DNA from 2 places in the Azospirillum palustre genome. Region 2 is predicted to be linked to the other one. Evidence: riboswitches for the same ligand, from Rfam matches in the RefSeq annotation. Region 2 holds a riboswitch; the other holds the start of a gene.
What was found. Region 2 has a riboswitch for glycine ahead of CRT60_RS12365 (L-serine ammonia-lyase). Riboswitches for the same ligand answer to the same signal wherever they lie in the genome.
Positions count from the first base shown of each region.

Region 1: it holds a riboswitch for glycine, as region 2 does, so the genes downstream of both, gcvT (glycine cleavage system aminomethyltransferase GcvT) here and CRT60_RS12365 (L-serine ammonia-lyase) in region 2, are expected to answer to the same signal.

Region 1 covers NZ_PDKW01000043.1:1,437,026-1,443,780, reverse strand. Annotated here, with positions in the region: gene CRT60_RS29150 (cupin domain-containing protein) at 1-297, shown strand, start outside; gene cobU (bifunctional adenosylcobinamide kinase/adenosylcobinamide-phosphate guanylyltransferase) at 294-818, shown strand; gene cobO (cob(I)yrinic acid a,c-diamide adenosyltransferase) at 815-1,429, shown strand; gene CRT60_RS29135 (cobyric acid synthase) at 1,434-2,912, shown strand; gene ispH (4-hydroxy-3-methylbut-2-enyl diphosphate reductase) at 2,944-3,921, opposite strand; gene CRT60_RS29125 (hypothetical protein) at 4,142-4,672, shown strand; glycine riboswitch at 4,869-4,984, shown strand; gene gcvT (glycine cleavage system aminomethyltransferase GcvT) at 5,154-6,266, shown strand; gene gcvH (glycine cleavage system protein GcvH) at 6,319-6,693, shown strand; gene gcvPA (aminomethyl-transferring glycine dehydrogenase subunit GcvPA) at 6,695-6,755, shown strand, end outside.
Region 2 covers NZ_PDKW01000040.1:547,112-553,866, forward strand. Annotated here, with positions in the region: gene CRT60_RS12350 (ISKra4 family transposase) at 1-214, shown strand, start outside; gene CRT60_RS12355 (hypothetical protein) at 249-455, shown strand; gene glyA (serine hydroxymethyltransferase) at 853-2,124, opposite strand; gene CRT60_RS12365 (L-serine ammonia-lyase) at 2,164-3,591, opposite strand; glycine riboswitch at 3,707-3,793, opposite strand; gene cofC (2-phospho-L-lactate guanylyltransferase) at 4,090-4,701, opposite strand; gene CRT60_RS12375 (2-phospho-L-lactate transferase CofD family protein) at 4,704-5,216, opposite strand; gene CRT60_RS12380 (hypothetical protein) at 5,356-6,153, opposite strand; gene CRT60_RS12385 (uracil-DNA glycosylase family protein) at 6,167-6,755, opposite strand, start outside.

The DNA of each region.
Region 1 (6,755 bases), on a different contig from region 2:
GGCGCCTCCTCCGCCCTGCGCCACTGGCACAGCCGGCAGGACGAGTTCGTCTATGTGGTGGAGGGCGAGCTGACCCTGGTGACCGACGCGGGCGAGACGCTGCTGACCCCAGGCATGTGCGCCGGCTTTCCGCAGGGCGTCGCCGACGGCCATCGCCTGATCAACCGCAGCGACCGGCCCGCCAGCTATCTGGAGGTCGGCGACCGCAGCGGCGGCGACGAGATCGACTATTCCGACGAGGACATGGTCTGGCGCGATGGTGCCTACCACCACCGTGACGGCACGGTTTGGGAATGACTGCCGACGTCACGCTGGTGCTGGGCGGCGCCCGCTCGGGAAAGAGCCGCTATGCCGAGGGGCTGGTGACGGCGCCGGGCGGGCCGCGTGTTTACATCGCCACCTCGCAGGTGTGGGACGCCGAGATGGCCGAGCGGGTGGCGAAGCACCGCGATGACCGCGGCCCGGACTGGACGACGGTGGAGGAGCCGCGCGACCTGACCGGAAGCTTGCGCCGGCACGCCGCCGAGGGCACCGGCGTCCTGGTCGATTGCCTGACGCTGTGGCTGACCAACCTGATGATGGCCGAGGCCGACATCGCTGCGGAAACCGCGGCGCTGGTGGAGCTTCTGCCGGCGCTGCCCGGCCGGGTGGTGCTCGTTTCCAACGAGGTCGGGCTCGGCATCGTGCCCGACAACGCGCTGGCCCGCCGTTTCCGCGACCATGCCGGCCGCCTGCACCAATCCATCGCGGCCGTGGCGCCGCGCGTCGTGCTGACCGTCGCCGGTCTGCCGATGTTCGTGAAAGGGACTCCTGCATGACTGCCGATACCGAAGACCTGAACCGCCGTCACGCCGAGAAGATGAAGCGGCGCAAGGCATTGCAGGAGCGGGCGCTCGCCTCCAAGACGGTGGAGAAGGGCCTGCTGATGGTCCACACCGGCAAGGGCAAGGGCAAGTCCACCGCCGCCTTCGGCCTGATGATGCGTGCCGTCGGCCATGGTATGCGCGTCGGCATGGTGCAGTTCGTCAAGGGGGCGTGGTCGACCGGCGAGACGGTGGCGCTGGAGCGCTTCGAGGATCTGGTCGATTTCCACACCATGGGCGAGGGCTTCACCTGGGACACCCAGGACCGCGCCCGCGACATCGCCGCTGCCGAAGCCGCCTGGGCCAAGGCCAAGGAGCTGATGGCCGATCCGCGCTATCGCCTGATCGTGCTGGACGAGCTGAACATCGTGCTGCGCATGGATTATCTGCCGCTGGACGAGGTGCTGGCGACGCTGGCCGCCCGCCGGCCGGACCTGCATGTCTGCATCACCGGCCGCAACGCCAAGCCGGAGCTGATCGCCGCCGCCGACCTCGTCACCGAGATGACTCTGGTCAAGCACCCGTTCGAGGCCGGGGTGAAGGCCCAGGCCGGCATCGAGTTCTGACGCCATGGCGTCACAAGCTATCCGGTCTCGGGCGATCATGTTGCAGGGCACCGGCTCCGACGTCGGCAAGTCGCTGCTGGTGGCCGGGCTGTGCCGGGCGCTGGTGCGGCGCGGGCTGAGCGTCCGGCCGTTCAAGCCGCAGAACATGTCGAACAACGCCGCGGTCACGGCGGACGGCGGTGAGATCGGCCGCGCCCAGGCGCTCCAGGCGCGGGCCTGTGGCGTGGCGCCCAGCGTCCACATGAACCCGGTGCTGCTGAAGCCGCAGTCGGATGTCGGCAGTCAGGTGGTGGTGCGCGGCGTGGTGGTCGGCACCGCGCGCGCCGCCGACTATCAGGTGCGCAAGCGCGAACTGCTCGGCACCGTTCTCGACAGTTTCGAGCGGCTGCGGGGCGAGGCCGACATCGTCGTTGTCGAGGGGGCCGGCAGCCCGGCGGAGGTCAATCTGCGGGCCGGCGACATCGCCAACATGGGCTTCGCCACCGCCGCCGACGTGCCGGTTCTGCTGGTCGGCGACATCGACCGCGGCGGCGTGATCGCCAGTCTGGTCGGCACCCACGCACTTCTACCGAAATCTGAACAGGAGCGGATCAAGGGCTTTCTCATCAATAAGTTCCGCGGCGATGTTCGCTTGTTCGATGAAGGGCTGCGGATCATCGAGAGCCACACCGGCTGGCGCGGTTTCGGCGTGGTGCCCTGGCTCAAGGAGGCAGCGATCCTGCCCGCCGAGGATGCGGTTGCGCTCGACCGGCCGCGGGAGGCCGGCGACGGGGCGCTGCGCATCGCGGTGCCGATGCTGTCGCGGATCGCCAATTTCGACGATTTCGATCCGCTGGCGCAGGAGCCGGGTGTCGCCCTGACCATGGTGCGTCCGGGCCAGCCGCTGCCCGGCGATTGCGATCTGGTCATCCTGCCCGGCACCAAGGCGACCATCGCCGACCTCGCCTTCCTGCGGGCGCAGGGCTGGGACATCGACCTGATGGCCCATTGGCGGCGCGGCGGCCGGGTGCTGGGCATCTGCGGCGGCTACCAGATGCTGGGCCGGCGCATCGCCGATCCCGACGGCATCGAAGGCCCGCCCGGCGAGGCGGCCGGGCTGGGGCTGCTGGATGTCGAAACGGTGCTGAAGGGGCCCAAGGTGCTGGAGGAGGCCCACGGGACCGAGCGGCGCACCGGTGCCGCGGTGGCGGGCTACGAGATGCATATGGGCCGCACCGAGGGGGCCGACCGGGCGAGGCCGATGCTGGAGCTTGCCGGCGGCGGAACCGATGGGGCGGAGTCGGCGGACGGGCGGGTGGCCGGATGCTACCTGCACGGCCTGTTCACCGCCGACGGTTTCCGTGCGGCCTATCTGCGCCGGCTGGGAGGCGCCGGGTCGGATCTCGGCTATGGCGTGGCCGTCGAGCGGGCGCTGGATGCGGTCGCTGATCGGCTGGAGAGCGTCGTCGACGTGGAGGGGCTGTTGGCGGTGGCGCAGGGGTGAGGGCAGGGGTGAAGGAGGGGGCGACGCCCCCTCAAACCGCCTCCTGCTCCACCGATAACGCGCGCGGCAGCTTGAAGACGATGTTCTCGGTCGCGGTGCGCAGTTCCTCGACCGTCACGTCGAAGCGGCTGCGGGCGGCCTCGATGACCTCCTCCACCAGCACTTCCGGGGCGGACGCGCCGGCAGTGATGCCGAGGCGGGCGACGCCGGCGAGCGCGCTCCAGTCGATGTCGGCGGCGCGCTGGACCAGCTGGGCGGCCGGGCAGCCATGGGTCTTCGCCACCTCCACCAGACGCTTGGAGTTGGAGGAGTTCGGCGCCCCCAGCACCAGCAGAGCTTCCACCTTCGGCGCGATGGCCTTCACCGCCGCCTGACGGTTGGTGGTGGCGTAGCAGATGTCCTCCTTCTTCGGCCCGGCGATGGCGGGGAAACGGGCCTGGAGGGCTGCCAGAATCTCCGTCGTCTCGTCGACCGACAGGGTGGTCTGGGTAGCGTAGGCGAGGTTTTCCGGGTCGCTCACCTCCAGCGTCGCGACATCGGCCACCGTCTCCACCAGCACCACCGCCCCCGCGGGCAGCTGGCCCATGGTGCCGATGACCTCGGGATGGCCGGCATGGCCGATCAGGACGATCTGCTTACCATCCTCGTAATGGCGTTCCGCCTCGCGGTGGACCTTGCTGACCAGCGGGCAGGTGGCGTCGAGATAGAACAGCCCGCGCGCCTCGGCTGCCTGCGGCACCGATTTCGGCACGCCATGGGCGGAGAACACCACCGGGCGGCCGTCCGGCACCTCGGTCAGCTCATCGACGAAGACGGCGCCCTTGGCCTCCAGGCTTTCGACCACGAAGCGGTTGTGGACGATCTCGTGCCGCACATAGACCGGCGCCCCGAAGCGCTCCAGCGCCGTCTCGACGATCTGGATCGCCCGGTCCACCCCGGCGCAGAAACCGCGCGGTGCCGCCAGCAGGATGGTCAGGGGCTGGCGGGTTGGGGAATTGGTCGTGGTCATATGCGCTGTACCGCCCTTGCGTGGAGAAGGTCGCCCTTAGGTAATCCTGCGCTGAACGGTCACAAGGGATAGAACCGCCGCGCGGTCTTGTGCCGGTCAAGCTGGGACACTAAAGTCGCGGTCCAACAGCCCGTTAACCGATCAGGCCGAACCGATGGACCGCCGCGACCGTAATATAGGAACCCCCGCCCGGAAAAGCCCGCTGGCGTCCCTCTTTGGGATGGGCCGCCCTGCGTCGCTCGCGGCCGGGGCCGTTCTGGTGCTTTCCGGCTGCTCCGGCTTGGGGCCGACCAGCCCGTCGGAAGCGGCGCTGGCCTGCCCGAAGGTCAACATCGTCCGCGACCTGCAGGAAGTGACGGTGTTCCGTCCCGGCGGCAAGGATCTGACCGATCTGGAGTCGCGCGCCGCCCTGACCGATTTCACCGGCAGCTGCGACTACACCAGCAGCGGCGTCACCGTGAACGTGAACGTCTATCTGGTGGCGGAACGCGGCCCGGCGCTCCAGGGCAGCACGGCCAAGTACCAGTATTTCGTCGCCCTGGCCCAGCCGGACGACACGCTGGTGTCGAAGGCCTATTTCGACACCGACGTGACCTTCGTCCCCGGCCAGCCGCGCGCCGGCACCCGCGAGGAGTTGACGCCGAAGATCCCGCTGCCCAAGGACGCCAACGCCAAGGATTGGAAGATCTATCTCGGCTTCCAGCTGACGCCGGAGCAGCTGAACTTCAACCGGACGCAGGTGAAGAAGTAGGTCGTCGCTTAGCAGGCGCAATCCTTATCGACCGTCATTCCCGTGGATGCGGGAATCCAGAGACCTCAAGTGTTTGGGCTGGCAACCTGGATCCCCGCCTTCGCGGGGATGACGGCCGGGGAGGGGCGGGCATGAAGCCCAATCCCTCCAATTGACAAACCTGTCCATTCGCGACAGTGTGCCGCCATCACGCCGATGATCCCTCGCGGGAGAGATCGCTTGTGAGCTTGTCGTAAATCGACAGGTCCGCAGGTGGCGCCGAAGGAGCAACCGCCCCCGGAAACTCTCAGGCAAAAGGACCGCAAGGGGATAAGGCAACTCTGGAAAGCAGCCTCGGCGCCCAGTCGCCGCGACTCACCGAAGGAGTAAACCGGGTGTTCGGCTCGACCGGACGGCGGTGAATCTCTCAGGTCCAAGACAGAGGGGGCAGCGATCCGCACCGATCCCGGTGCGGGAGCCGTAACCCTGTCGGAGGACCAGCGTGACCGAGGCCGCAACCGCTCTCAAGACCACCCCGCTGCACGCGCTCCATGTCGAGCTTGGCGCCCGCATGGTCCCCTTCGCCGGCTATGACATGCCGGTGCAGTATCCGCTGGGCATCCTCAAGGAGCACCAGCACACCCGCGAGAAGGCCGGGCTGTTCGACGTGTCCCACATGGGGCAGGTCCGCCTGACCGGCGCCGATCCGGCCGCTGCCTTGGAAACGCTGGTTCCCGGCGACATCAAGGGGCTGGCGCAGGGCCGCATGCGCTACACGCTGTTCCTGAACGAGCAGGGCGGCATTCTCGACGACCTGATGGTGACCAATGCCGGTGACCATCTGTTCCTGGTGGTGAATGCCGCCTGCAAGGAGCAGGACGTCGCCCATCTGCGCGAGAAGCTGGCCGGCAAGGCCGAGGTGGAGCTGCTGGACGACCTCGCCCTGATGGCGCTCCAGGGTCCGATGGCGGCCGCGATGATGGCCCGCTTCGTGCCGGAAGCCGCCACCATGAAGTTCATGAGCTACCTGTCCGCCACCTTCAAGGGCGTGCCGGTGATCCTGACCCGCTCCGGCTATACCGGCGAAGACGGCTACGAGATCTCCTGCGACAAGGCCGACGCGGAGATGATCGCCCGCGCGCTGCTGGGCGAGTCGGAGGTTGAGGCCATCGGGCTGGGTGCCCGCGACTCGCTGCGCCTGGAGGCCGGGCTCTGCCTCTACGGCCACGACATCGACACCACCACGACGCCGGTGGACGGCGCTCTGGAATGGACCCTGCCGAAGCGCCGCCGCGCCGAGGGCGGGTTCCCCGGCTATGACATCATCCACCGGCAGCTGACCGAGGGCACGTCGCGCCGCCGCGTCGGCATCCAGCCGGAAGGCCGCCAGCCGGCCCGCGAGCACACCGAAATCCAGGACGCCAACGGCACCGTCATCGGCGAGATCACCAGCGGCGGCTTCGGCCCGACCGCCGGTGCGCCGGTCGCCATGGGCTATGTCGACATCGCGAACTCCGCGGTCGGCACGCCGCTGACTCTGGTGGTGCGCGGCAAGCCGCTGCCCGCCCGCGTCGCCGCCACGCCCTTCGTGCCGCAACGCTATTACCGGGGCTGATGCCTCGGCGCTCCCAACCACAAGCAACCGTTTTGAACAGGGAAACCTTCCGATGAGCAAGAAATTCACCAAGGACCACGAGTGGGTTCAGGTCGATGGCGATGTCGCCACCGTCGGCGTCACAGACTTCGCCCAGAGCCAGCTGGGCGACGTTGTGTTCGTCGAGCTGCCCGACGCCGGCCGCGTGCTGGAGAAGGGCAAGGAAGCCGCCGTCGTCGAATCGGTGAAGGCCGCCAGCGACGTCTACGCCCCGGTGTCGGGTACAGTCGTGGAAGCCAACCAGGCCCTGGTGGACGACCCGTCGATGGTCAACAGCGCCGCCGAGGGCGAGGGCTGGTTCTTCAAGTTGCAGCTCAAGGACGCCTCCGAACTGGATGGCCTGATGGACGAATCGGCCTACAAGGCCTTCGTGGAGGAATCCCACTAACATGCGCTATCTGCCCCTGACCGAGGCCGACCGGCAGTCGATGCTGGAGGCCATCCGCGCAA
Region 2 (6,755 bases):
CGGCCGGGGCGATCCCATCTCCACGGCGACGACCGAAAGCACGGTCCAGCGCCTGCTGCACCGGCGCATGGGCGCCAATCAGCAGATGCGCTGGTCCCCGCGTGGCGCTCACCGCATGCTGAAGGTCCGCACCGCAGTGATGAACGGGACATTCGCCGCGGATCACGCCGCCGCCGAGCCATACGCCGGCCGCCCCTTCCGCCCCGCGGCGTGAAGGCCCCCCAGGTTTGCGACGGTCTCGTACGCGCATGGTCAAGGACATCGCTTCAGGCCCAGGCTGGACAGCGGCAGGCGATCTCAGTGATGTTGGCGGCCGGCTTGCCTACAGCGCTCTCGATCTTCAACAGAACCGGGTGCTCTTCTCGTTCGATCCGGCTTCCTTGAGTGTCGATCGGATCGGCAGAGCCGATGTCTTGGATGCATCCTACGACCCGAAGGCCATCGTTTCGATTTGAGATGGAGACGGTCGGCACACTGTTCAGCGGAGCCAGCCACGCCCGCATGCGTCGTGACCTTCACGAAAAGGATCCCGGCATCGCGGTGCCTGGACTGGACGATGATCCGCCGGTGGCCGGTTCCGTCGCCGGTACCGGCCGCGTTGGATGCCGTAACAGGCCTTAGCTCAAACTCCGGCTTGGGCAGGCGGCCGTCCCCACAGGGATGGTGTGGCAACGGCGGCCGAGCGGCTCGGCCCCAAGCATCAAGGGGGATAGCCATGCACCACCATGCCGGGATCGATGTCTCGTTGGAACCGAGCGGCGTGTGTGGTTTCACCTCGTCCAAGGCGGTCGGGGGCGCGCTTCGGGCCGACGCCAATTGCAATTGCCGCCGTTTTGCGATGGGCTCCATTCTTCAACGGGCATAGATCGGGAAGGCACGGCAGAGTTCCAGGACGCCTTGGCGGGCGATGGTCTCGGCGGTGCTGTTGTCGTCCGGGTTGCGCGCCAGACCGTCCAGCACGTCGGCGATCAGGGACGCGATGCGGGCAAACTCGGCCGCTTCGAACCCGCGCGTGGTGCCGGCCGGCGTTCCCAGCCGGATGCCGGAGGTGATAGCGGGTTTTTGCAAATCGAAAGGGATGCCGTTCTTGTTGCAGGTGAGATGCGCGCGCTCGAGGCTGGCCTCCGCCGCCTTGCCGGTCACCCCGTGGGAGTGCAGGTCAACAAGGACCAGATGGGTGTCGGTGCCACCGGTGACGAGATCGTAGCCCCGCGCCTTCAGCGTCTCGGCCAGAACCCGCGCGTTGGTCACCACCTGGGCGGCATAGGTCCTGAACTCCGGCATCAACGCTTCGCCGAACGCGACGGCCTTGGCGGCGATGATGTGCATCAGCGGCCCGCCCTGGAGGCCAGGGAACACGGCCGAATTGATCTTCTCCGCCATTGCCTCGTCATTGCACAGGATGATTCCGCCGCGCGGCCCGCGCAGCGTCTTGTGCGTGGTCGACGTCACGACATGAGCGTGCGACAGCGGGTTTGGGTGGACGCCGCCGGCGACGAGACCAGCGACATGCGCCATATCCACCATCAGGTAAGCACCGACGCGATCCGCAATGGCCCGGAAGCGGGCAAAGTCGATGACCCGCGGAACGGCTGATCCGCCTGCGATGATCAGCTTTGGACGATGTTCGGTCGCCAGCGCTTCGACCTCAACATAGTCGATCAGGCAATCGTCCCGGCGCACGCCGTAGGACACCGCCTTGAACCATTTTCCCGACAGCGTCGGGCGCGCACCGTGCGTGAGATGGCCGCCGGCCTCCAGCGACATGCCGAGGATGGTGTCGCCCGGCTGGAGGAGCGCCAGCAGCACCGCTCCGTTGGCTTGCGCCCCGGAATGCGGCTGAACGTTGGCGTAGCCGCAGCCGAACAGTTGCTTGACGCGGTCGATTGCCGTCCGTTCGATGGTGTCGGCGTGCTCACAGCCGCCGTAATAGCGGTGGCCGGGATAGCCTTCGGCGTACTTGTTCGTCAGAACCGTTCCCATCGCCTGCATGACCGCCGGCGAGACGATGTTCTCCGAGGCGATCAGCTCAATCTGATCGCGCTGCCGCTTCAGTTCCGCCTGGATCGCTGCGGACACAACCGGGTCGTCCGTGCCAAGGGCACGGTCAAAAAGGCCAGTCATTGTGGAGTCTCCCGAAAGCCGGCAAGCCGGCGGTTGTTCTCAGCAGGCGACGACGTTCACGGCCAGTCCGCCCAGGCTGGTTTCTTTGTATTTAGAGCGCATGTCCTCACCGGTTTGGCGCATGGTCTCGATGACGGCGTCGAGCGGCACGAGATGCGTTCCGTCGCCGCGCAACGCGAGGCGTGCCGCGTTGATCGCCTTCACCGCACCCATCGTGTTGCGTTCGATGCACGGCACCTGGACCAAGCCACGCACCGGGTCGCAGGTCAGGCCGAGATTGTGTTCCATGCCGATTTCGGCGGCGTTCTCGACCTGCTCGGCGGTACCGCCGAGGACGGCGGCCAGCGCGCCGGCCGCCATCGAACAGGCGACTCCAACCTCTCCCTGACACCCCATTTCGGCCGCAGAGATCGAAGCCCGCTTCTTGTACAGCGCGCCGATGGCGGCCGCCGTCAGGAGGAAGGTTCGGGAGTCGTTGCGGTTCGCGCCGGGGTGAAACGTCTCGTAGTATTTGAGAACGGCCGGGATGATGCCGGCAGCCCCGTTGGTCGGGGCCGTGACGATGCGCCCGCCGGCCGCGTTCTCCTCGTTGACCGCGAGGGCGTAAAGGCTGACCCAATCGAGCGCGTGCAACGGATCGGCGAGCTGGTTCCCGGCGGCGCACAGGGCGCGGAACAGACCCGGTGCCCGGCGTCGGACGTTGAGCCCGCCCGGCAATATCCCTTCGCTGCCGCAGCCACGTTCGATGCTCGCCATCATGGCGTCGCGGACCCGGTCAAGGAAAGCAAAGGTTTCGGTGTCGTCACGCCGCGAACGCTCGTTCTCCAGCATGATCTCCGCAATGGACCGTCCGGTCCGCCGTCCGCAATCCAGCAGTTCCGCCGCCGACGCGAACGGGTGGGGGGTCCGCAAGTTGTGGTCGGCCGCCGGCTGCAGGGCGTCGTCGCGACAGACGATGGCGCCGCCCCCGACCGAGCAGTATTCGCGCTCGAGAAGCGGGACGGCGCGATCAAAGGCTTTCAGGCGCATGCCGTTCGGATGTGCGTCGAGGATCTGGTCGTAGCGGAAGACAAGGTGTTCTTCTTCACGGAAGGGGATGGGGAACCGTCCACCGATCGGCAGAAGCCCACTGCTGCGGATCTGTTCAACGATGAGGTCGACCGCATCCGGATCGACGGTGTCGGGAAGGCACCCGGACAATCCCAACAGGACCGCGATGTCGGTGCGATGTCCCTTGCCGGTCAGCGCAAGAGAGCCGAACAGTTCCACGGATACTGCGGTCACCCTCGTCGCCTCGTCGGAGGCAAGCAGCTCCGTTACGAACCGATGCGCCGCCCGCATCGGGCCAACTGTGTGCGAACTCGATGGCCCGATGCCGATCGAAAAACATTCGGTAACGCTGATCGGGGCGTCCGATACCGAACGGAGAGGTTTTCCGGAAGCTGATGTGGTGTTTGCGTTCGACAAGGCGCTCCTCCTGACGTGGCCCTTGCAGCCAGTCGATTTGGTGCCCCTCTGTCTTTTCGCCTGAGAGCGTTATCCCGTCGGCGGACGCAGAATGCGCCTCTTTCCAGAGATCGTATACATCGTCGCGGTCCTTTTGCCTGAGAGTTTCCGGGGCGGTTGCTCCTTCGGCGCCGGCGTGGCCGGTCTCTCCCGCGCGATGTTGGCCTGATGGCCCGGCTTTTCTCTTGAAGTGTCGTCCGTTGACAGCGCGGATCGCAAGGCCAAGCTGCTTTGTTGGTTGCGGCCTACGTCAACGGATGCATACAAACCGTATTTCTGATAAATTGGCTGGTCAAGCATTTTCTCCGCCACAGAATTCCAGATACCGCGCCCGCCCCGGATGTCGCCGCGCAGCGTCGCCTGAATGCCGGCTCCGTTGCGTGCGGGCGCGTCCCAAGTGCCGCTCCCGATCGCATGAATTTTCGAGCCGACCACTGCTCCAGGGGAAGCTCGTTGGGGCTACCTCGATGTCCGCGCACGCCAGCCGATAAGGTCCTCCGGACGATCAATGTCGAAGGCGAGGTCCGGATCGCGACGGATCACCGTGGACAACCCCGCCTGCTCGGCAGCCCCGCGGTGAAGCTGAAGGCTGCCCGCACCGTAGGAGTATCGTTCCAGGGCCGGTGGGGTCTGGAACAGCAGGTTCGTTCCGAAACCCGTGCGATCGGAGACCAAGACGCAACGCGTTTCGGCCCGGCTGCGATGGTCCGCGATCACGCGCCGGATGGCCGATGCTGTTGCCAGCGGGAGATCGACAGGCAGGATGAGAACGCCGGTCGCTCCGCGGCCGCGGGCCACGCGGCTCGCCTGTTCCAGCGCGCCGTTGAGGTCGCAGCCCGGTTCCTCGGGCAGCGCAACCATGGAGCGACGGGCGGCAAGCGTCAGAACCTCCTCACTGCGGCTGACCACGATCGTCGCGCTCGTCCCCGCCAGTTCCTCCGCCACCGCCAGGGTGCGCCGCAGGAACATCCCGTTGAGAGTGCGCCTTTCTTCGGGCGAGAGCAGAGGGCGAAGCCGGCTCTTGCCCTCCTCCAGCGGCTTCACCGGTACGATCACCGTGAGGCAGCGCATGGTCACACTCCCCGCACCGCCGCGAGGCAGTCTCGGGCCAGACGCTCCTTGTCGTCGTGATCGCGCATGATGGTGCGGGTGACGACCGGCCGGATGCCGAGCCGCGCGATGTCGGCCGTCAGCCCTCCGTCCGCCTCGTCGATGACGAGCGCATCGATCAGGCCTTCGTAGAAGCGCGCGACGGAAACCGGCGACACCTCCTGTCCGAGTTCCCGCAAAATCTTGGCCGCCGGCCCCTTGATGGCTTGCCCCCCGACGATGGGCGACACGGCGGCCACGGGAGAGCGCCGGCCTTCCAGCCAGCCGCGGACGGCGGGCATCGCCAGCATGGGGCCGATCGACAGGTATGGGTTTGAAGGGCAGAGAACGACGCCCTCCAGGTCCGGCCGTTCCATCAGATCGAGGAAGGACGGGGACGGACGCGCGCCCTGCCCTCCCGCATACTCAAGGGAGTCCAGTGTCGGCTCGCAGCGCAGACGGACGAAATAGTCCTGGAAAGGCAGCGTCCGAGGGATGCGAGTAGCAGCGGAACAGAAAACCTAGGTAAGGGGTATTATTGGCATCTGGAGCTTTTCCCTGAGGCACAGTCGGAGTTTGCCCTAGGCGAAGACCCTTGCTTGCTCTGCCACTACACTGCCGCCTGATATCACCCGATCACTGTTGCTCGCGCACCCAAAGGCGGCTCATATGGATGGCCAGCTTTTCCGGGTCGATGCGGAGGGCGTGCGCTACTGCCTGCACCTCACTCAAATTTCCAGACCACCGTCCGGACAGCCACTCCGTAGGCAGGTTGGCTTCAGCACCAGGGAACGCCGCCAGAGCCGCCAGCAACTGTGTGAGCGATGAAGCCGTTTCGAACTCGATATAATGGGAAGTGGTGTCAGGCGTTGGTCTGAAACCCCGCTTTTTTAGTAGCCAAGCCGCAGCTTCGGCCCAATTGACCACCACCTTGCCGTCTTCGCGGTGGGATGCCAGTTCTTTGGCACTCAGGGCATTTCGAACGGCGCCCTCTCTCATATCGGCCAGTAGCGCCAGTTCTCGGACGGAAAACACGGCAGTTGATCGCTGGTTCGGGTCCGATAGCTTTTGCCGAGCCCGGAACATGTCCAGCACTTGGGTCGTCAGTGGGTCCTCGGGCCAGGCCGCGGGCTCGCCGTAAGCATTGGTCCGTGGAACCAGATCGATGAAAGACGCCAAAGCCGATTCCTCAAAGTCCCCACTGGGCTCCAGGGCGCACAACCCCATGGCGAAGTCGTACATGAGCAACAGGGGCATACCGTTCCCAAACTGGGTCAGGTCGACCTTTTCCGGCTGATCGTCTGCATAATCCCCTTCGGCCGAGAAGCCCGCGAAAGCAACGGCGGCATCCTCCCCTTTCAGTCGGGCGAGGTGGTCAGCGATCAGGAGAATTCCCTGCTGCAACTCGCGAACATAGTCTTCGCGGCGGATCATTGCGGCTGTCTCCTCAGGCGGCAAATAGGCGAGCAAAGTGGAACTTCAACCGGTTGACGGCGGGGTCTCGAAGGCCCTTGGAGGGATGAAGGACGATGAATGCCTCGACGTTGCCTGATAGGTACGGCAGCGACAAGGCGCTGTGGCCGAAGTAAACGGCTTGGCTGCTGCCGTTCGGCCCCAGGATGGTTTCGCCTTGTGTCACGACACGAGCCTTGTGGGCACCAAGGAAAGCATCGTAGGCGGCCTTGCCGCCAAACAAGATGGCGCGAGGGCCAATATAGCTGATCAGCCGAGCCAGATGCGGAGCGGTTTCCTTGGCGGCTACAGGAACACGGATGCCCAGGCTTTGCATGTTGGGGGACCGGCGCCAGATCACATTGCTGCCCTGCACGGTCCGAATTCCCTCGGGCGATGAAACACCCAGTGCTCGCTGAAGCAGGCGACCAATGTTCTGCGATGTCGGCCCATAGCCCTCGATGTACTCGCTGCCGCCCGCGGCCACGTCGACCAATTTAAAATTGTCGGCGGAGCCGCCCGGATTGAGGCCGAGGACCATCAGAGGGCAAGGGCAAATGGGAGAATAGTTGATCGAGTAATCG